DNA from 2 places in the Stenotrophomonas sp. GD03680 genome. Region 1 is predicted to be linked to the other one. Evidence: predicted binding sites of a transcription regulator. Region 1 holds the regulator's gene; the other holds the start of a gene.
What was found. Region 1 encodes FliA, which starts transcription of late flagellar genes. Its sites were predicted from a motif close to TAAAGTTTNNCNNNCNNNGGCCGATAA; they were not measured.
Positions count from the first base shown of each region.

Region 2: a site for FliA is predicted at 2,539-2,565, ahead of N5J29_RS08020 (HDOD domain-containing protein). Genes of this name have one in related genera too.

Region 1 is NZ_JAOCKC010000011.1:12,245-22,419, reverse strand. Features, by position in the region: gene flhA (flagellar biosynthesis protein FlhA) at 1-494, shown strand, start outside; gene flhF (flagellar biosynthesis protein FlhF) at 640-2,292, shown strand; gene N5J29_RS12990 (MinD/ParA family protein) at 2,279-3,166, shown strand; gene N5J29_RS12985 (RNA polymerase sigma factor FliA) at 3,163-3,906, shown strand; gene cheY (chemotaxis response regulator CheY) at 3,964-4,356, shown strand; gene N5J29_RS12975 (protein phosphatase CheZ) at 4,356-4,961, shown strand; gene N5J29_RS12970 (chemotaxis protein CheA) at 4,964-6,790, shown strand; gene N5J29_RS12965 (flagellar motor protein) at 6,892-7,632, shown strand; partial or broken gene motD (flagellar motor protein MotD) at 7,634-8,479, shown strand; gene N5J29_RS12955 (ParA family protein) at 8,652-9,434, shown strand; gene N5J29_RS12950 (chemotaxis protein CheW) at 9,431-10,175, shown strand, end outside.
Region 2 is NZ_JAOCKC010000004.1:354,642-364,816, reverse strand. Features, by position in the region: gene N5J29_RS08030 (autotransporter serine protease) at 1-1,215, shown strand, start outside; gene N5J29_RS08025 (Glu/Leu/Phe/Val dehydrogenase dimerization domain-containing protein) at 1,274-2,371, opposite strand; gene N5J29_RS08020 (HDOD domain-containing protein) at 2,652-3,734, shown strand; gene N5J29_RS08015 (phospholipase D family protein) at 3,738-5,306, opposite strand; gene N5J29_RS08010 (RNA pseudouridine synthase) at 5,349-6,047, opposite strand; gene N5J29_RS08005 (M48 family metallopeptidase) at 6,096-6,596, opposite strand; gene N5J29_RS08000 (DUF2058 domain-containing protein) at 6,659-7,216, shown strand; gene N5J29_RS07995 (DksA/TraR family C4-type zinc finger protein) at 7,342-7,608, shown strand; gene N5J29_RS07990 (mechanosensitive ion channel family protein) at 7,619-8,212, opposite strand; gene N5J29_RS07985 (hypothetical protein) at 8,248-8,427, opposite strand; gene N5J29_RS07980 (RNA polymerase sigma factor) at 8,552-9,130, shown strand; gene N5J29_RS07975 (hypothetical protein) at 9,127-9,660, shown strand; gene N5J29_RS07970 (DUF4097 family beta strand repeat-containing protein) at 9,669-10,175, shown strand, end outside.

The DNA of each region.
Region 1 (10,175 bases):
CGCCCAAGGCGCTGCCGTTGTCGGCCGTGGTGCGGGTGCTGCAGAACCTGCTGGTGGAACGCATTCCGATCCGCCAGCTGCGCAAGATCGCCGAAGCACTGGTGGAGCACGCGCCGTCCAGCCAGGACCCGGCCACGCTCACCGCCGCAGTGCGCACCGCGCTCGGCCGCTTCATCGTGCAGGAGATCGCCGGAATGTCGGCGGAGCTGCCGGTGTTCACCCTCAACCCGCAATTGGAACGTGTCTTGCAGGAGTCCACGCAGGGCAACGGCGCCGCGCTGGAACCCGGGCTTGCCGAGCGACTGCATCAGAGTCTGGCCGAATGTGTCAGCAAGCAGGAAGCCCGCAACGAGCCCGCGGTCGTGCTGGTTCCCGGCCCGGTACGTGCCGCGTTGGCACGCCTGGTCCGTCACAGCGTTCCGTCGCTGTCGGTACTGGCGTACAGCGAAGTGCCGGAGGACAAGCGCCTGAAGCTGGTCGGAACGATCAGCTGACGCCGCCCACCGATGCGTCAGAAAACAGACACCACCTTCGAACCACCGCAACAGACAGATGCCAAGGGGAACCCGTTCCGTGCAGACCACCGACCACCCGCGTTCTCCCACCCCCACCCCGCCGTCCCCGTCCCGTGACCACAGCATGAAAATCAAACGATTCGTCGCCGCCGACATGCGCTCGGCCATGAACCTGGTGCGCAAGGAACATGGTCCCGATGCTGTGATCCTGTCCAACCGCCGGATCGAGGAAGGCGTCGAGATCGTCGCCGCAGCCAACTATGACGAGAGCGCGGTGCAACGCGCGCTGGAAGCCTCGCGGCGCGACGTAGCTCCGCCGCCGCCGAAACCGCGCACCGCCGCGGATGCAGTGATCGCCGCGGTCACCCGTCGCCGCTCCGCGACACCGGCCCAGCAGCCGGTGACGGCCACCACATCGGCCGTGGCCGCCCTCGCCCGCGCGGCCGTCGGTGCCACCGGCCGCACGCTGGACAGTGCGGACGAGATCGTGCCCACCCGCGGCAGTTCCGGCTTCGCTGCCACCCTGGCGCGTGCCACCGTCAACGATCCGGCACTGCCGGAGCAGATCTTCGCGCCGTTCGCGAGCGCCGTCTTGGCTCCCGCACCGGCGCCCGCCAACCGCGCCCGTTTCCTGATCGACCCGCCGCAGGACGAGCATCACGAATCCCCCGCGCCGGCAGTGCTGCCGCCGCCGCTGCCGATCACCGCTGCGGCCACGGCGCAAGCCGAGGCCGTGCACCCCGAACCGCCGTACGCGCAGGACGTTGCCGAGACCACGCCAGCCCCTGCCGCTGCCGCTGAAGCGGAGACCGCGCCGGCCCCGGCGCCGCTCCTTGCCCCGGCGCCGGTACTGACGGTGGTTGCACAGGACGATGCCGAGATCCGCCAGCTGCGCCACGAAGTGGCCGGCATGCGCCAGGTCATCGAGCGCGAGATGAACCGCTTCACCGACGAGCGCCTGCGCGGCTGCCCGGTGCGGGCGACCGCCCTGGACCTGATGGACGAGTACGGATTCGATGCCGGGCTGGCCCGCGATGTGGCCATGCAGATACCGCTGGAAACCGAAGCCCACCGGGGCCGCGGGCTGATGCTGGGCCTGATCTCGCGCAGGCTGCCGATCGCGCCGGTCGATCCGCTGGAAGAAGGCGGCGTGATCGCTCTGGTCGGTCCGACCGGGGCCGGCAAGACCACCACCATCGCCAAGCTCGCCTCGCGCTTCGCCGAGAAGCACGCGCCGCGCGATGTGGCCCTGGTCACCACCGACACACTGCGCATCGGTGCCCGCGAGCAGCTGTACGGCTATGGCCGCCAGCTCGGCATCGCGGTGCATGAAGCCAACAGCGGTACCGACCTGGACCAGCTGCTGGAGCGCCTGAAGGACTACAAGCTGGTGCTGATCGATACCGCCGGCCTGGGCCCGCGCGACCGCGCCCTGGCCGCCCAGCTGCAGTGGCTGCGTGCCGCCCGCCAGGTCCGCACCCTGCTGGTGTTGCCGGCCAATACCAGCTTCGGCGACATGGACGAGGTGGTGCGCCGCTTCGGCGCGGCCAACCTGCAGGGCCTGGTGCTGAGCAAGCTGGATGAGACCGGCCGCTTCGGCAACGCCCTGTCGGTCGCGGTGGACCACGCGCTGCCGATCACCTGGGTGACCGATGGCCAGGACGTTCCGGACGACCTGCACCGGGCCAGTGCGGCCAATCTTGTACTTCGCCTTGAAGATTTGCGCCGAGCGGCCGATATGCCCTGCAACCCGGAGTTGAACCATGCCGTCGCGTGAGTACGCCAAGCTGACCAAGACCTTCCCGCTGTCGGCCACCCGCAGCGAGCCGCTCGGCCCTGTGCGCACCATCGCCGTGACCGGCGGCAAGGGCGGCGTCGGCAAGACCAACGTCTCGGCCAACCTGGCCGTGGCGCTGGCCGGCATGGGCAAGCGCACGCTGCTGCTCGACGCCGACCTGGGCCTGGCCAACATCGACGTGATCCTGGGGCTGAATCCCACCCACACCCTGGCGGATCTGGTCGCCGGCCGCTGCTCGCTGGAAGACGTGATCGTCGAAGGTCCGAACGGCGTGCTGGTGGTGCCGGCCGCGTCCGGTCGGCGGCACATGGCCGAGCTGGCCCCGGCCGAGCACATCGGCCTGGTGAACGTGTTCTCCGAACTGGAACGCGAGCTGGACATCATGGTGGTGGACACCGCCGCCGGCATCACCGATGGCGTACTGACCTTCTGCCAGGCCGCACAGGACACCGTTGTCGTGGTCTGCGACGAGCCGGCCTCGATCACCGACGCCTACGCACTGATCAAGGTGCTGTCGCGCGAGCGCGGCGTGGACCGCATCCAGGTGGTGGCCAACATGGTGCGCGACCCCAACGAGGGCCGCGTGCTGTATGAAAAGCTGACCCGGGTCTGCGAGAAGTTCCTTGCCGATGTCTCGCTGAACTACCTGGGCTGCGTGCCGCAGGATGACTGGCTGCGCCTGTCGGTGCAGCGCCAGCAGCCGGTGGTGAAGGCCTATCCATCAAGCCCGGCGGCGCTGGCGATCACCGAGATCGCCCGTCGCACCGCCCGCTGGCAGGCCCCCACCGAGCCACGCGGTGGCGTTGAATTCTTCCTCGAGCGCATCCTCAAGCAACGCGGGGTGGCAGCATGAAAGGCGCGGCCCAGTACAGGGAAGTCCAGCGCTCGGCGGCGACCGAGGTCATCGCCCAGCACTCGGACCTGGTGCGGCGCATCGCCCATCACCTGGCCGCACGCCTGCCGGCCAGCGTCGAAGTGGACGACCTGATCCAGGCCGGCATGATGGGCCTGATCGAAGCCTCGCGCAGCTACGACGCCGACCAGGGTGCCTCGTTCGAGACCTATGCCTCGATCCGCATCCGCGGCTCGATGATCGACGAGATCCGCCGTGGCGACTGGGTACCGCGCTCGGTGCATCGGCGCGCCCGCGATGCGGCCGCCACCATCCGCCGCCTGGAGCAGACCACGGGCCGTGCAGCCAGTGCCACCGAGGTGGCGGCGGCCATGGACATGCCACTGCCCGAATACCTACGGCTGATGGAGGACGCCTCGCGCGGCCAGGTGCTGAGCCTGGAGTCGCGCATCGAAGACCAGGGCGAGCTGGACACCGTCGCCCAGGGCGGACCCACACCGCAGCAGGTCCTGGAACGTGGCGAATTCGGCCGCGAACTGGGCAAGGCCATCGGCCATCTGCCCGAACGCGAACAGCTGGTGCTCTCGCTGTACTACGAGCAGGAGCTGAACCTGAAGGAGATCGGCGCGGTGCTCGGCGTGAGCGAATCGCGCGTCTGCCAGATCCACGGCCAGGCCGTGCTGCGCCTGCGCGGCCGGCTGAAGATCTTCGAGGCTGCGGATGCCGGGCTTGAAGAATGAACATGCCTGCGGCGGCCACGGCCACCGCGGGCGACTGAACAACAAAGGAACTCCGCTTTGAACAAGAACATGCGCATCCTGATCGTCGACGACTTCTCGACCATGCGTCGCATCGTCAAGAATCTGCTGGGCGATCTGGGCTTCACCAACACCGCCGAAGCCGAGGACGGGCATGCCGCACTGTCGATGCTGCAGAGCCAGCCGTTCGACTTCGTGGTCACCGACTGGAACATGCCGGTGATGACCGGTATCGAACTGCTCAAGGCGATCCGCGCCGATGCCAAGCTCAAGACCCTGCCGGTGCTGATGGTCACCGCCGAGGCCAAGCGCGAGCAGATCATCGAAGCGGCGCAGAGCGGCGTGAACGGCTACATCATCAAGCCGTTCACCGCGCAGACGCTGGAAGAGAAACTGGGCAAGATCTTCGAACGCCTGGCGGCCAGCGCCTGATGGACGCCACGGTCGACAAGAACGCTCTCGCCCTGCGCCTGCAGGAAGCCCTCGACGCGCTCGAATCCGGCGACGAGAGCGCCTGGCGCCAGCGCATCGACGCCCTGGTGGCCGCACGCACGCAGCCGATGATGAGCGGCCTGTCACGGCTGGCCCGCGAACTGGGCCAGGCCCTGGGCGAACTGCCGACCGTCCCCAGCGAGGCGGGCGAGCTGGACGACGCCTGCGCGCGCCTGGACCATGTGGTGGCGATGACCGAACAGGCCACGCACCGCACCCTGGACCTGGCCGAAGAGTGCCGCAGCCTCACCGAACAGCTGCGCGCCGAAGGCCTGCAGCCGGGGCAGGATGCGCAGCTGGAACGCATCCGCCACAACCTGACCGAGATTGCCCTGACCCAGAGCTATCAGGACCTGACCGGACAGATCATCCGTCGCGTGGTCGGCATCGTCCGCCGCGTGCACGAAGGCTTTGGCGCGCTGGGCCTGCCACCGGAGCAGCATCGCACCGATCCGGCGCTGGCCGGACCGGCACTGAAGGGACTGGACCGCCACGCGGTCTCTCAGAACGACGCCGACGACCTGTTGTCGGACCTGGGACTGTAAGCATGAGCGCGGTATCCGACGACATCACCGCCGATTTCATCATCGAGGCACAGGAAATCCTGGATCGCCTCGGCGAACAGCTGGTGTCGCTGGAACAGGCGCCGCAGGACGCCGACCAGCTCAACGCCGTGTTCCGTGGCTATCACACGCTCAAGGGCGGCGCCGGCTTCCTCGGCATCACCGCCATGGTCGAGCTGTGCCATGCCGCCGAAGAGGCACTGGGCGCCGTCCGCGCTGGCCAGGCGGTGCTGCAGCCGCATCACTTCGATGCCGCACAGCAATCACTGGACTACCTGCAATCGATGCTGGATGCCGTGTCTTCCGGCAACGAACCCGGCTATGCCCCGCCGGACCTGATCGCCCAGTTCGACGTGCACGGCGCTGCTGCGCCGGCCGCCGCCGCTCCCGCAGCGGCCGCGCCCGCTGCCGGTGACCTGATCACCGACGACGAGTTCGAGGCCCTGCTCGATCAGCTGCACGGCAGCAACGCCCCCACCGCGGTGGCGACGCCTACCAAGGCCGACGATGGCCTGATCAGCGAGGATGAGTTCGAAGCCCTGCTGGACCAGCTGCACGGCGGCGCCGCCCCGGGCGCGAAACCCGTGGCTGCTCCGCCTGCGCCTGCACTGCCCGCACCGCGCCCCGCGGCCGCCGCTGCCAAGCCCGCGGCCAACAAGCCGGTGGCCGAGGCGGAGCACACCGTGCGCGTGGATACCAAGCGGCTGGATGCGATCGTCAACCTGATCGGCGAGCTGGTGCTGTCGCGCAACCGTCTCAAGACCCTGCGTGCGCGCCTGCGCGACGAGGAACTGGACCGCGCCGTGTCGACCCTGGACATCGCCACCGCGCGCCTGCAGTCGGCAGTGATGCGCACGCGCATGCAACCGGTCGGCAAGGTGTTCTCGCGCTTCCCCAAGGTCGCCCGCGATGTTGCCCGCTCGCTGAAGAAGGAAGTGGACCTGGAGCTGGTCGGCGCCGAAACCGAGCTTGACCGCAACCTGGTCGAGGCCCTGGCCGACCCGCTGGTGCACCTGGTCCGCAACGCCATCGACCATGGTGTGGAGATGCCCGATCTGCGCGAAGCACAGGGCAAGCCACGCATGGGCCACGTGCGTCTGTCGGCCCAGCAGGAAGGCGACTACGTCAGCATCGAGGTGCAGGACGATGGCGCCGGCATCGATCCGGAAAAACTGCGCGCGAAAGCACGCGAAAAGGGCTTGATCGACCCGGAGGCGGCGGCCCGGCTGAGCAGCGAGGAATGTCTGCACCTGGTGTTTCTGCCCGGCTTCTCCACCAAGCAGCAGGTGACCGACATCTCCGGCCGCGGCGTCGGCATGGATGTGGTGCAGTCGCGCATCCGCGAGCTCAGTGGGCAGATCCAGATCCAGTCGGAACTGGGCCGGGGCAGCCGTTTCCTGATCCGCGTGCCGCTGACCCTGGCGATCCTGCCAACCCTGCTGGTGCAGGCCGGCGAGGACGTCTATGCGCTGCCGCTGGCGCGCGTGATGGAAGTGCTGCATGCACCGCGCACCTCGCTGGGCTGGTTCGATGGCCGGGCGGTGCTGGATCGTCGCTCGCACACCCTGCCGCTGGTCGATCTGCGCCAGTGGCTGGATGTCACGCCCGCCGCCTCGGCGCTGCTCACCATCGTGGTGCTGCAGGCCGGCGAGGCGCGCTTCGGCCTGGTCGTGGACCAAGTCCGTGGGCGCGAGGAAGTGGTCATCAAGCCATTGCCGAAGGCCCTGCGCGGCCTGCGCGGCTACGCCGGTGCGACGCTGATCGGTGATGGCCGGATGGCCCTCATCCTCGACGTGGATGGCCTGCGATGACGCTCGCCGGGCATGGCCCGGCGAACCAGAAACTGTGACTACCGTCTGTACGCGATCGACCGGTGTCTCAAGTCCCATTCACACACGCCGATACCGGACCCATGGATAGACTCAGCCTCATCGGACTCTTTCTCGCCCTGGCCTCGCTGGTCGGCGGCAGCATCCTCAAGGGCGCCGGACTGGCGTCCCTGTGGTCGCCTGCGGCGTTCGTGATCGTCATCGTCGGCACCATCGCCGCGATCCTGCTGCACACCGCACCCGCCGTATTCAGGCATGCCTTCCGGATCGTGCGCTGGGTCGTGCGCCCGCCGCACAGCGATCGTCGCGAGCTGATCCAGCAGATCGTCGAGTGGAGCAACATCGCCCGCCGCCAGGGCCTGCTGGGCCTGGAAGCGCAGGTGGAAGCGCAGCAGGATCCGTTCCTGCGCAAAGGCCTGCAGCTGCTGGTCGATGGCGTCGAGCCCGAATCGATCCGGCACATGCTGGAGATCGAGCTGGGCAGCCAGGAACACCGTGACCAGGCCGCTGCCAAGGTCTTCGAGGGCATGGGCATCTATGCGCCGACGCTGGGCATCATCGGTGCGGTGCTGGGCCTGATCGCCGTCATGAAGAACCTGGCCGACCCCAGCAAGCTGGGGCATGGCATCGCCGCCGCCTTCACCGCCACCATCTACGGCATCGCGTCGGCCAACCTGCTGTTCCTGCCGATCGCCGCCAAGCTGAAGGGGGTGATCGCCCACAACAGCCGCGACCGCGAGATGGTCATCGAAGGCCTGATCTCGATCGCGCAGGGCGAGAACCCGCGGAACATCGAAACCAACCTGTCCGGCTTCCTGCACTGACATGGCCCGCCGCAGACACCACGAAGAGCACGCCAACCATGAAGCATGGGCGATCCCCTATGCCGATCTGATGACGCTGCTGCTGGCCTTCTTCGTGGTGATGTATGCGATCTCCTCGATCAACGAAGGCAAGTACCGGATCATGGCCGATGCGCTCACCGATGCCTTTGGTGGCGCGCCGCGCACCATCAATCCGGTGCAGGTCGGCAACAAGCAGGTGCAGGGGGGCGGCTGGGACAGTCCTTCGGTGATCAAGTCCGGCACCAAGATCGGCCCGTCCGCACCGGCACCCTCGCACGACCCTACCCTGCTGCCGGCCATGGCCTCGCAGATGCGCATGCCGGTCTCGGTGCACGACCAGCAGCAGATCGCCCGTGCCGAGCGCCAGCTCAGCAGCATCGCCGACCGGTTGACCGCCGCGCTGTCGCCGCTGATCGAGCGCGGCATGATCAGCGTGCGCCGCACCGAGCTGTGGATCGAAGTGGAGATCAACAGCGACATCCTGTTCCCGACCGGCTCGGCGGCGCTGGACGTGCACGCGCGCGGGACGCTGTCCAGCCTGGCCGGTGTGCTGCGCGACGTACCCAACAGCGTGCGGGTGGAAGGCCACACCGACAACGTGCCGATCGCCACCGCCACCTTCCCCTCCAACTGGGAACTGTCGGCCGCGCGGGCCGCCAGCGTGGTCCACCTGTTCGCCGACCAGGGCCTGCAGCCTTCGCGTCTGGCCATGGTCGGCTACGGCCAGTTCCGCCCGCGCGAGGACAACGACAGTGCGCAGGGTCGCAACCGCAACCGGAGGGTGATGGTCATCATCCTGGCCGACACCTCGCACTCGGTCGACCCGCTGGGCCAGCGCCTGAACGCCGCCAACGGCGCGGCCGACCCGTCCGCCGGGCCTGCGGCAACACCCGCCACAGTGCCCTCCCCGTCCCCCATCGCACCGGTGCAGTTGCCACCGGTGCCGGCTGGCAGCCGTGTCGGCGCCGCCGCTCCCCCGGCAATGAAGGAGTAAACCCATGCGCATCTGGGCAGTCGCCAACCAGAAGGGCGGAGTCGGCAAGACGACGACCACCCTGGCCCTCGGTCGCAACCTGGCCACGCAGGGCCATCGCGTGCTGCTGATCGATCTTGATCCCCACGCCTCGCTCAGCCGCGCCTTCGGCGTGCCGGTGGACCCGCCACCGACCGGCGTACTTGAGCTGTTCGGCGCACCTCCGGCCGAGCTGTCCAGCCTTTGCCACACCAGCAGCCTCAGCGGCCTGGACTACGTCTGTGCACAGCCGGCACTGGCCACGCTGGAGCGCCGCAGCGCCAACCAGCCGGGCCTTGGCCTGGCGCTGCAGAACGCGCTGGCACGGCACCAGGGCCAGCACGACTACATCCTGCTGGACTGCGCGCCCACACTCGGCCTGCTGATGATCAATGCGCTCGCGGCAGCGGACCGCCTGATCATTCCGACGCAGGCCGAGCCGCTGGCACTGCACGGGCTGGACGGCATGGTGCGCACCGGTGAGATGGTCGAGCGCTCGCGCCGGCGCCCGCTGCCGATCTCGATCCTGCCCACCCTGTTCGACCGCCGCACCCGCACCGGCAACGAATCACTGCGCAGCATGCAGGACCGTCACGGCGCACGCGTCTGGGAGGATGCGATTCCGATCGACACGCGGGTCAGCAACGCGGCCGGCCTGACCCTGCCGAGCGTCGGCGAGGACTATCCCGGCCGCGGGCTCGCGGCCTACCGTCGCGCGCTGAACTGGATCCTTGGCGAGGATGCGCGCGCGCTGGAGCAAGCCGCATGAACACCACCGGCGTGCTGGACGACTATCTGGACGAGCTGCTGGGCGAAGCGATCGCCCCGGTGGCGGCCAGCCCCGATGCAGGCAACACGGCGCTTCCGGCGGCGATCGCCGAACGCGAGCCGACCTGGGACGACCTGCCGGCAGAGGTCATCTACGAAACCGGCAGCAGCGACGTGGTGCCCATGGATGACGCCGCTCTGGCGGCCGCCTTCGAGACCGCCAGCCAGTCCGCTGCACCGGCCGCTGCCGAACGCCAGCCGACCTGGGACGATCTGCCCGATGAGGTGATCTACGAGACCGACGGCGCGGAAAGCCCGTTGCTGGCCCACACCGACAGCCCCGCGCTGCAGGCTGCCTTCGAGGCCGCCGCCAGCGGCGAAGGGGTGGATCCGGTGCCGCCCGCGCGGATCGTGCCCCCGGCACCCGCCGCTGTGCCGCCGGTAGCGGCTGCACCGCCGCGTGTCGCCCTCGAAGCACCCGCCGCCAGCCGCCCTGCCAGCTGGCAGGAACTGCAGGCGCAGGCCCATCGACCCGCCAACAGCCCGCATCCGCAGCACCGCCGCGCGAACGAGCGCACCTCGCGCTGGCTGCGGATGCGCTGTGGCAGCCAGGCCTATGCACTGGAACTGCTGAAAGTGCAGGAGGTGGTACTGCCGGTACCCCTGCTGCCGCTGCGCGGCACTGCGCCGGCGATGCTGGGGATCATGAACCTGCGCGGCCAGGTGGTGCCCGTGATGGACC
Region 2 (10,175 bases), on a different contig from region 1:
CTGATCCATGCCGCAGCCGGCCTGACCGGCACCTTCAGCACCGCGGCCACATCCAGTGGCCTGCAGGGGCTGGCCCTGCTGCAGACCAGCTATGGCTATGACAGCAACAACGCATGGTTGAACCTGACCCGGATCAGTGTCACCGCTGCTGCGCGTGGGCTCGATGCCGGTGTGCAGACAACTGCGGCGCGGCTGGAAGGCGCGTTCGTCGAACTGGACGGCAACCACGCGTTGCAGGATTCGCCATTCGGTGGCGCAGCGGCCGGCCTGCAGCGCAGCACGGGCCTGGCGGCCACGCTGGAGAGCCTGTCCGGCAAGGCCCACGCACGGGCCGAGGCGGCAACCTTCGACAGCATCGACATGTCGCGACGCGCGGTGGCCGCCCGTTTTGATCGCGTGCAGGCTCTGCCTGCGCTGCGCGGTGCCTGGCAGAGCACGTTGGGTGAGGCAGGGCAGGGCAGTTTCGCTGGCAGCGCCACCGACAGCCGGGGCTGGATGGCCGGTCAGGACGTGCCGCTGGGCAGCCATGGCCTGCTGGGCATGGCGTTCGGTGAAACACGCAGCAACGGTGGCAGTGCCTTCAACGGTGACCGCGGGCAGGACCGCCAGGCGCAGGCGCAGCTGTATGCCGGCTGGAGCGTTGGGCACGGTTATGCATTGGCACAGCTCGGCACAGGGCGGTTCACCCGCGAACTGGACCGGCAGCTGCTGCTGGGTGCAGGTGCCTACGGCGTTTCCGCGCGCTACGGCGGTCGATTCAGCAGCGCCAGTGTCGAAAGCGGCTATCGCTTCGGCACCGTCGGCGCGTCGTTGACACCATATGTCGGTGCCAGTGCCACGCGGGTGGATACCGCGGCGTTCAACGAGCGCGGCGGCTTCGGTTTCGGCCTGCGGGGTGAAGCCAATCGTGCGCAGCGCAGCCAACTGCTGGCGGGGCTGCGCGGCGAGCGCGGCTGGGGACGCTGGACGCTGCGCGGGCACGCCGAATGGCAGCAGCGCCTTCAGGGCGGCGCCGGGGAGTGGCAGGCCAGCTTCGTCGGTGTCGACGCGTGGGCACCGTTGCCAGGTGCCGACTCACCGCGTGGCAGCGCCCTGCTCGGGCTTGCGCTGGAGTCGTGGTGGGGGCGGAGTGGCCGTCTGAGCCTGGGCATCGATCAGCGTGTCGGCGGTGATGACGCACGGCAAGCGGCGCTGCGTTACAGCGCCGGGTTCTGATCCATCATGGGGTTGCCGGCGCCCGGAGGGGCGCCGTGCCGAGGCCCGGCAGGGGCGGTCAACCGCCGCGCAGATTGCCCAGGCGCGGGGTGCTGCGGCCCAGCGGCATCTTCAGCTTGCCGATCGACAGGATGCGGCTCTCGGCGATTCGGTCGGCCGCACGTTGCGGCGCGATGTTCTCGCGCTGCGACAGTTCAAAGATGCGTGTCAGGTTGTGGTAGATGCTGCGGATCAGGCGCATCGCGCGCTCGCGGTTGTAGCCATCGATCTCCAGCGACACGTTCATCACGCCACCGGCATTGACCGCGTAATCGGGTGCGTACAGGATGCCGCGCGCGTGCAGTTCATCGCCGATTTCCAGGCTGGACAGCTGGTTGTTGGCGGTGCCACAGATGATCTTGGCCTTGATCCGCGGCAGGGTGTCGGCATTGATCGAGCCTTCCAGCGCGCACGGCGCGAAGACGTCGGCATTCACTTCGTGGATCTCGTCCGGCTTCACTGCTTCGGCGCCGAAATCGCTGACTGCGCGATCGACCAGGGCCGCGTCCAGGTCGGTGACATACAGCTTCGCGCCGCGGTCGCGCAGCAGCTTGACCAGTTCCATGCCGATGTGGCCCAGGCCCTGCACTGCGATGCTGGTCTTGCCCACTTCCTCGTGGCCGAACTTGAAACGCATCGACGCCATCAACGCCTGCAGCGCGCCGTAGGCGGTGAACGGTGCGGGATCTCCGGAGCCGCCATGCACCTGGTGGACGCCGGTCACGAACTGGCTTTCCAGGTAGATGTTCTCCATGTCGTTGACGTCGGTACCGACGTCTTCGGCGGTGATGTAGCGGCCACCCAGCGAATCGACATAGCGACCGAAGGCGCGGAACAGGACTTCGGTCTTGTCCGCTTTCGGATCGCCGATGATCACCGCCTTGCCGCCACCGACATTGAGGCCGGCCAGCGCATTCTTGTAGGTCATCGTCCGGCTCAGCCGCAGCACGTCGGCCAGCGCTTCGTCGGTGCTGGCATAGGGACGCATGCGCACGCCGCCCAGGGCCGGGCCCAGGGTGGTGTTGTGGATGGCGATGATCGCCTTCAGGCCGGCGTCATGGCTGTGGCAGAACACCACCTGTTCGTGGCCGGTGGTGGCGAGGGTTTCGAATAGCATGGCGTCTCCGATGGTGCGAACGGCGGCGAACTGCAGCGAACGACCAGTGAACGGTAGGGTCCCAAAACAAAAAAAGCGACGTCGTCGGTGCAGGGGGACGGGTCGCGCGGCGCCATTCTAGTCCATTCCCCGAGTGTCTGCCGTCGACGTCGACGGGCACTGCGGGTTAAAGAAGATGAAAGCGCGGCCGATGCTGCGTCGATGGCCAGTGGCCGGATCGTGTGAAGAGACAGAGACGGGCCATGGCGAGCGCAGTACGACATCGACAGGATCACGGCCGGTGACGCTGGCCTGGGCACGCAGGGTACGCGGCTGGCTTGCGTCGCTGACCGGCGCGGCGCCGTCGCGTCTGTCGGCGGGGCCGCGTCAGGCGGTGGCCGCTGCGGCTGCCCGCCTGCAGGGAGACCCAGTGCCCCCGGGAGAGATCGCCGCGCAGCTGCAGCGTGGCCTGCACGCGCTGGCGCTGTACCCGCGACTGGCGGGCGAGCCCGGCCCTGTCGATGCCGCCAGCGCCGGACTGGCACAGGCGGTGGCGGACGCGCTGCAGGATCGCGACTGGGCGACGCGGCAGCTGCCGCGCCGGCCGCAGCTGCTGCCGCAGCTGATCCAGACCGTCAACGATGATGCCGCCTCGGCACGGGTGATGGCGGCGATCATCGGCCAGGATCCGGTACTCACGGGCAACCTGCTACGCATCGCCAACAGTCCCGCGTACAAGGTGCACGAACGCCCGGTCGAGAGCCTGCAGCGGGCGGTGACCCTGGTCGGCACGGAAGGCGTGCGGCAGATCATCAGTGCGGTGCTGGTGCAGCCGGTGATGCAGGTTCAGTGCGAGCGGTTCCCGCAGTTCAGCACGATCACCTGGGAGCACGCCCTGCTGGCATCGCGTGCTGCTGCCGACCACGCACGCAGCGTGAACTCCGGCGATGCCTTCGCTGCGCAGTGGCTGGGCCTGGTGCAGGGACTCGGTGCGGCGCTGGTGATGCGCCAGCTGCTGCAGGAAGCCCAGGCGCGCGGCGAGGACGTGCAGCCGGCCCTGGCCCTGCAGCTGCTGCAGCAGTGGTCGTTGCCGCTGGCACAGCGGGTGGCCGCCGCCTGGGAGCTGCCCGACCCGGTGCACCAGACCCTGGCGGCCGACGCCTCGGGCCCTCTGTCCGACAGCCTGCGGCTGGGCAGCGCAGCGGCGGCGGCGAGCCTGCTGTGCCGGCATGGCCACGCCACCCAGGGCCGGATGCTGGCCCTGCTGGAGCAGCTGCCGTCGGCTCCGCCCCATGCGCTTCGCTGGATCTGGCGGCGCCTGCATGGTCGCAGCGTGGAAACACTGGACGACGCCCCGCATGAAGGCGAGGCCAGGGCACACTGAGCGCTACAGCTGCGATTCCACCGGCAGCCAGCTGATGATCCGCGACAGCCAGCGCTGGCGCCGCGTAGCACCTGGCTCGTCCTCCACCCAGCGCGGCGGAGGCTCACGCTCCAGCCAGCGCAGCCGATCGCGGTTGTCCACTGCCAGCCACCAGCTGTGCCTGGCGTCGGCCAGGCGCAGGTACTCGTCGCGCAGCTGCGCGCCCAGCACGGGATCGTCGAACAGCACCCCCATTTCGGTGTTGAGATAGGCCGAGCGCGGGTCGAGGTTGAAGGAACCGACGAAGCCACGGTGGTCGTCCACCAGGAAGGCCTTGGTGTGCAGGCTGGCCCCGCTGCTGCCGAACAGGCCTGCATCGCCCGCCTGGCCCTGTGCCTTCAGCTCATACAGGTGCACGCCGGCGTTCAGCAGGGGCACGCGGTAGCCCATGTAGCCGCCGTGCACGGCCGCAACGTCGTTGGCGGCAAGGGAGTTGGTCACTATGCCCACGTGCACGCCGCGCGACGCCATTGCCGAGAGCCCGTCCAGGCCCTCGTTGCCCGGCACGAAGTAGGGCGAAATCAACAAGGCCTTGCTGCGCGCAGACTCCAGTTCACCGATCAGCCCGGTAACGAGCCAGCTGCCGCGGTCGTCGTTGCGGTGTTTCATCGGCGGATCCGAGACGATGCGCACGGTGCTGCTCCAGTGCAGCGGCTCGGGGCTGGGACGCTGCCGATGGCGTGATTCGGCCACGCGCGCAAGATAGGGCCGGGCAGCATCGCGCTGCGCTTCATGGTCGGACTCACGCACCAGAAGGCGAAGCTGCGCGTCGGTATGGAAGGCCAGCGCGGAGACCGGAATCGCCGCCGGGCTGTTCCAGTAGTCGTCGAATATCCGGTTCGCCTGTGCAACGGCAGGGCCGGCGACCAGCAGGTCCAGGTCCTGGAAGTTCACATCCGTGCGCGCGCTGAAATACTCCTCGCCGATGTTGCGGCCACCGACGATGGCAACACGGCCATCGGCGATCCAGCTCTTGTTGTGCATGCGGTGGTTCACGCTGAAGAAGCGCTGCACCATCTCCACCATGCGCAGGATGCCGCTGCGGTTGCGGAACGGATTGTAGAGCCGGATCTCGATGTTCGGATGCCGGTCCAGCGCCATCATCAGCGCGTCCTTGTCCTTGGCATTCATGTCGTCCAGCAGGATGCGCACGCGCACCCCGCGCTCGGCGGCGTCATGCAGCGCTCTGGCCATCAGGTGACCGATCAGGTCGTCGTGCCAGATGTAGTACTGCAGGTCCAGACTGCGCCCGGCCTGCGCGGTGATCATCGCGCGCGCCGCGAATGCATCCATGCCATCGCCGAGGAAGGCCACGCCGGATTGCCCGGGGTGCGCCTCCTGCAGCGGCACGACCTGCTGGTCGATGCGGGTCTGCGCCGGTTGCAGCGGCAGTACGTGCGACGGCTCACCGTGCGCCTGTGGCGTCAGGTGGTCGGCCAGCAGCAGTCCGGACAGGACCAGCAGCAGGAGGATGGCGAAGATGATCGCAACGACGCGCAACAGGCGTCGCCACACAGGCGCAGGCGGGCTCATGGCCCCATGCTAGTGGATCGGCGTGCCGCGCGGCGGCGCGCGTCAGAACCGTTCGTCGCTGCCCACGTAGCGCCACTGTCCCGGCGGCAGCGGGCCCAGTGCCACCCGGCCGATGCGCAGGCGGCGCAGGGCGGTGACCTGCAGGCCAGCGGCAGCCACCGCGGTCTTCAGGCCCTTGGCCGTCAGCCCCTTGCCGGCGAAGCGCAGCCGCTGCTCGCTCTGCCAGCTCACCTTGGCCCCGCCCGACTCCTGCTGCAGCCGGGCCAGCAGCCAGGGGCCCCGTTCCGGCCCGCCTTCTGCCACTTCGACCAGATACTCCTGTTCGGTGCGGCCGAGATTGCGCTGCAGGTGGGCCAGCGTGGCCGGGTCCTGGCTGACCACGACCAGGCCGCTGTCTGCCGCGGGCAGGGACGCAGCCAGCTGCAACCCGTGGAAATGGCGCTGCAGTGGCCGGATGCCGCTGGCGTCCAGAGCGCTGTGGCTGTTGCTGCTGACCAGCGCACACAGGGTTTCGGCGGCAGCACCAGCCGGCTTGTGCAGCAGCATGCCCACGCGCTCGGCCTTGCTGTCATTGGCCTGTTCATCGACCACGATCACCGCCGTGTCATCGACCGGGCGCTGTGGCTGTTCGACCACCTCGCCATCGACCGTGACCCAGCCACCTTCAATGTAGCGCCGCGCTTCGCCGCGCGGGATGCCGAGCAGGGCGGACAAGCGTTTGTCGAGGCGTATCGGTTCCATGGGCGGGCAGGTCGGGCAGGGGCCGCGCAGTGTAGCCCCTGCGCGCGGTCAGCGCTGGCTGCGGTTGGCCAGCTCGGTCAGGTACAGGCGGGTGTCGAATTCCAGCTGCAGGTAATCGGGCTCCATGTGCTGGCAGAGCTGGTAGAAGGCCTTGTTGTGGTCGGCTTCCTTCAGGTGCGCCAGCTCGTGCACCACGATCATGCGCAGGAAGGCGGCCGGCGCCTGCCGGAACACCGTGGCGATGCGGATCTCACGGCTGGCCTTGAGGCGGCTGCCATGCACGCGGGAAATGGCGGTATGCGTGCCCAGTGCATGCTTGATCACTTCCAGCGTGTTGTCGTAGCAGACCTTGTTGAGCGGTACCGACTTGCGCAGGTAGCGGTCTTTCAGCTCCTGGGTGTAGTCGTAGAGCTGGCGGTCGCTGCGCACCTCATGGGGCTCGGGATAGCGCTGCTGCAGCCACGGGCCGAGCCGGCCCTGCGCCAGCAGTTCGCTGACCTGGGCGACCAGGGGTTCGGGATAACCGGTGAGGTACTTCAGGACTGCCATGCAGGGGCGGCGGGGCGTCGGTAGAATGGGGCAACCAAGATTACACGCGGTACGCACCGACCATGGCAAAGCCCAACGCGCTGCAGGAACAATTGCTCAAGGCCGGCCTGGCCAAGAAGTCGCAGGCCAGCGCCGCCGCACGCGAACAGGCCAAGGCGCGCCAGGGCAAGGCTGAATCGACGTCGGCCGAGGTCCAGCGTGAGGCTGAACGCGCCCGCGCCGAGAAGATCGAGCGTGATCGTGCCCTGGCCGCCGAGCGCAACGCACAGGCCAGGCTGGCCGAGCAGAAGGCGCAGGCAAAGCAGATCATCGCCGCCCATGCCGTGCCGCATAAGGGCGAGGACGAGTATCGCTTCAGCGATGGCAGCACGATCCGTACCCTGCTGATCGACCCCAAGCTGCGCAAGGCGCTGTCGGTGGGCGTGCTGGTCATCGTCGCCCAGGGCGAGGGTTACGCGTTGCTGCCCCGTGCTGCGGCGGAAAAGGTGCGCGAGCGTGCGCCGGAAGCCATCGTGGTCGACCACGGGCAGCCGGGCTCGACGGAGGAGATCTCCACCGGCAACGCCGAAGATGATGCCTATTACGCGCAGTTCCAGATTCCTGACGATCTGGTCTGGTAAGCCGCTGCCGCAGGCGTCCCCACGGGCAGACAGGTAGCTGAAGCACGGGCCGGGCGGGGCACTGCCCGGCCTTTTCCGTGGGTGTATCGTCCCCATATCAGGCCACACACCTGCGGAGGACGGACATGGCTACCGGTTGGGCGGGAGATGGCGCGGTCCAGGACCAGATCGACGCGACGGTAGACGATGCGATTGCCCGCGCGCGGCGCCAGCTGCGCCAGGGCCCGGGTCTGGAGCACTGCGAGGAATGCGACGCACCGATTCCGTTGGCGCGGCGCAACGCCGTGCCCGGCGTACGGCTGTGCGTGGCCTGCCAGCAGGCGCACGATGAGGAAGAGCAGGCGCACAGCAGCTACAACCGTCGCGGCAGCAAAGACAGCCAGCTGCGTTGATGTGGGCGGCTCAGCCGTCGCCCTGGATGCCGCCCGGCGCCTGTGCCGGATCGCGCCAGCGGCGTACGGTGCGCTGGAAGAACAGGTTGTTCGGCAGCTGCAGCACCGTGCCTTCGTGGCCTTCGCCGGTCTCCTGCAACGTGGTGTAGATCAGGTTCACATCGATCACCCGGCCCTTCAGTCCGGGCTTCTCGCCGTTCTCCAGCACCTCGATGTAGTCATGCAGGCGGAACGGGCGGGTAGTGAAGATCAGCAGCGTGCAGAAGATGTTGGAGAGCACGCTCCAGGCCGCGAAGAAGGCCACCGCACCGACGGCTGCAAAGCCCGTGAATGCCGTCCACAGCACTGCCGGTGAGGCCCCCAGCAGGCTCAGGATGTACAGCAGTGCACTGAAATAGACCACGAAACTGGTGATGCGGCGCGCGCCCATCACCATTTCCGGCGGCAGGGTGTAGTGGTCGGCGAAGCGGCGGATCAGGCGGCGCGCCAGCAGCCGCAGCAGCCAGGCGGCCAGCAGGACGAGCGCGATCTGCAGGGCGATGCCCATGTTGTGCAGCCAGGGATGGGTCCAGGCCGGCAGGTGATCCTTCAGCGACAACATCATGGGGCGACAGCAGGTAGCGGTGGTGGTCGCCGATGTTACCCGGCACGTGCCGGCGATTCGACCATCGGCCTCCACGCCAGGCACACCAGCTCCTGGCGCTGCTGCTGCAGGCAGGCCCGGCCGCGCTCGGGGTGGAGCTGCAGCGACAGGCCAAGCACCTGCAGCGCGACGCAGGCAGCGACGGCCAGCAGGGCGGCACACGATGGGCTGGACATGGCGGGCTCCCGGACGGTATTTCACGAAGGACCCTCCATGGATGCAGCGGCCGCCGAAAAGGTTGCATCGTGCCTGGCAGGAATCGGATCTAAACCTTCTGCGGGACTGGCGCATCCAAGGACTATGCTCGACACCACCATGCCCGCACCGCCTGCTGCCTCCGACGCCGTCGACGAACCTGCCCTGGTACGGGCGGCAGCCGGTGGCGATACAGCGGCCTACGAACTGCTGTATCGACGCCATGCGCCACGGGTGTTCGCCGTGCTGTGGAGGCTGTGTGGCGGCCAGCAGGCACGTGCGGAGGATGCGCTGCAGGAAGCGTTCCTGCAGGCGTGGAAGGCACTGCCCGGGTTCCGTTTCGAAAGCAGCCTGTCGACCTGGCTGCATCGTCTCGGGGTCAATGCCGCGCTGATGGAACTGCGCGGCCGGGCGGGAGGACACGATCACGACAGCCTGGATGACGTGGACGGTGGTGTACCGGAGCTGGCCGTGCATGACCGCTGCGCCGGCACGGAGCGCGACCTGGAACGTGCGCTGGCGACGCTGCCCCCGCGGGCGCGGGCGGTGCTGGTGCTGCACGACATCGAAGGCTGGAAACACCAGGAAATCGCCGAGCAGCTGCAGATGGCTGTCGGCAGTTCCAAGGCACAGTTGCATCGTGCGCGTGGCTTGCTGCGTGCACGGCTGGGAGACATGACATGACGATGAACGACCCCGACTACGACCACGACCTGCTCGCGCGCCTGCGCGCCTTGCCCCGCGAGCGCAGCGTTCCGGAGGACGGCTGGGCGCGGCTGTCGGCCAGCCTGCCACCGCGCGGGTCCGCCCCCGGACCGCTCCCGGCAGCAGGCACGGTGGTGGCGATGACGCCGCGTCCGCGACGGCGCTGGTGGCTGCCGGTGGGCGCGGCGCTGGCCGCCAGCCTGGCGGTCTACGCGGTGGCACCGTGGTGGCAGCCGCCGCAGGCCACGCCGGCGCCTTCCGGGCTGCAGCTGCAGGCCGCAGCGATGACCGAGCAGTACCAGCAGGCGGTGGCCTCCCTGCCGCAGGGTGGGGCAGCGGAGTGGCAACCGGCCCTGCACGAACTCGACCGCAGCGCGGAGCAGATCCGCGCGGCGATGGCGCAGGATCCACGTGCGCCGCACCTGCTTGGACAGCTCAAGCGCACCTATGCGCTGCGGCTGGAACTGACCCGGCAGGCGGCGCAGGCCGCCGCCGGACTGACAACCTGAGGAGACCCATGATGCGACCCCTTCTTTTCTGCTGCGCCGCGCTGCTGCTGGTACCGGCTGTGGCACTGGCCAACACGCGCGTCGACGAACGCCATGCACTCGCCACCGGTGGCCGGATTGAACTGAGCAACGTGGCCGGCAAGGTCACCGTGCGCGGCTGGGACCGCAACGAGGTCCAGCTCACCGGCAGCCTCAGCGACGGCCTGCAGCTGCGTCAGGAGAAGAGTGCCAACCGCGTGCGGTGGGAGGTGGAATATCCACGCCGCAGCAACAATGGCGGGGCCACCCTGGTGCTGAACGTGCCACGCTCGGCGGAACTGCTGCTCAGCACCGTCAGTGCGAGCCAGGACATCAGTGGCATCGATGTGCGTCGGCTGCAGGCCGATACGGTCAGCGGCAGCCTGTCCGCGGCAGGCCGCAGCGGCGACACCAAGCTCAACACGGTCAGCGGCAGCGTCACTGCCCGCCTGCAGACGCCGCGGCTGGACGTGAACACCGTCAGCGGCCGCATTGAC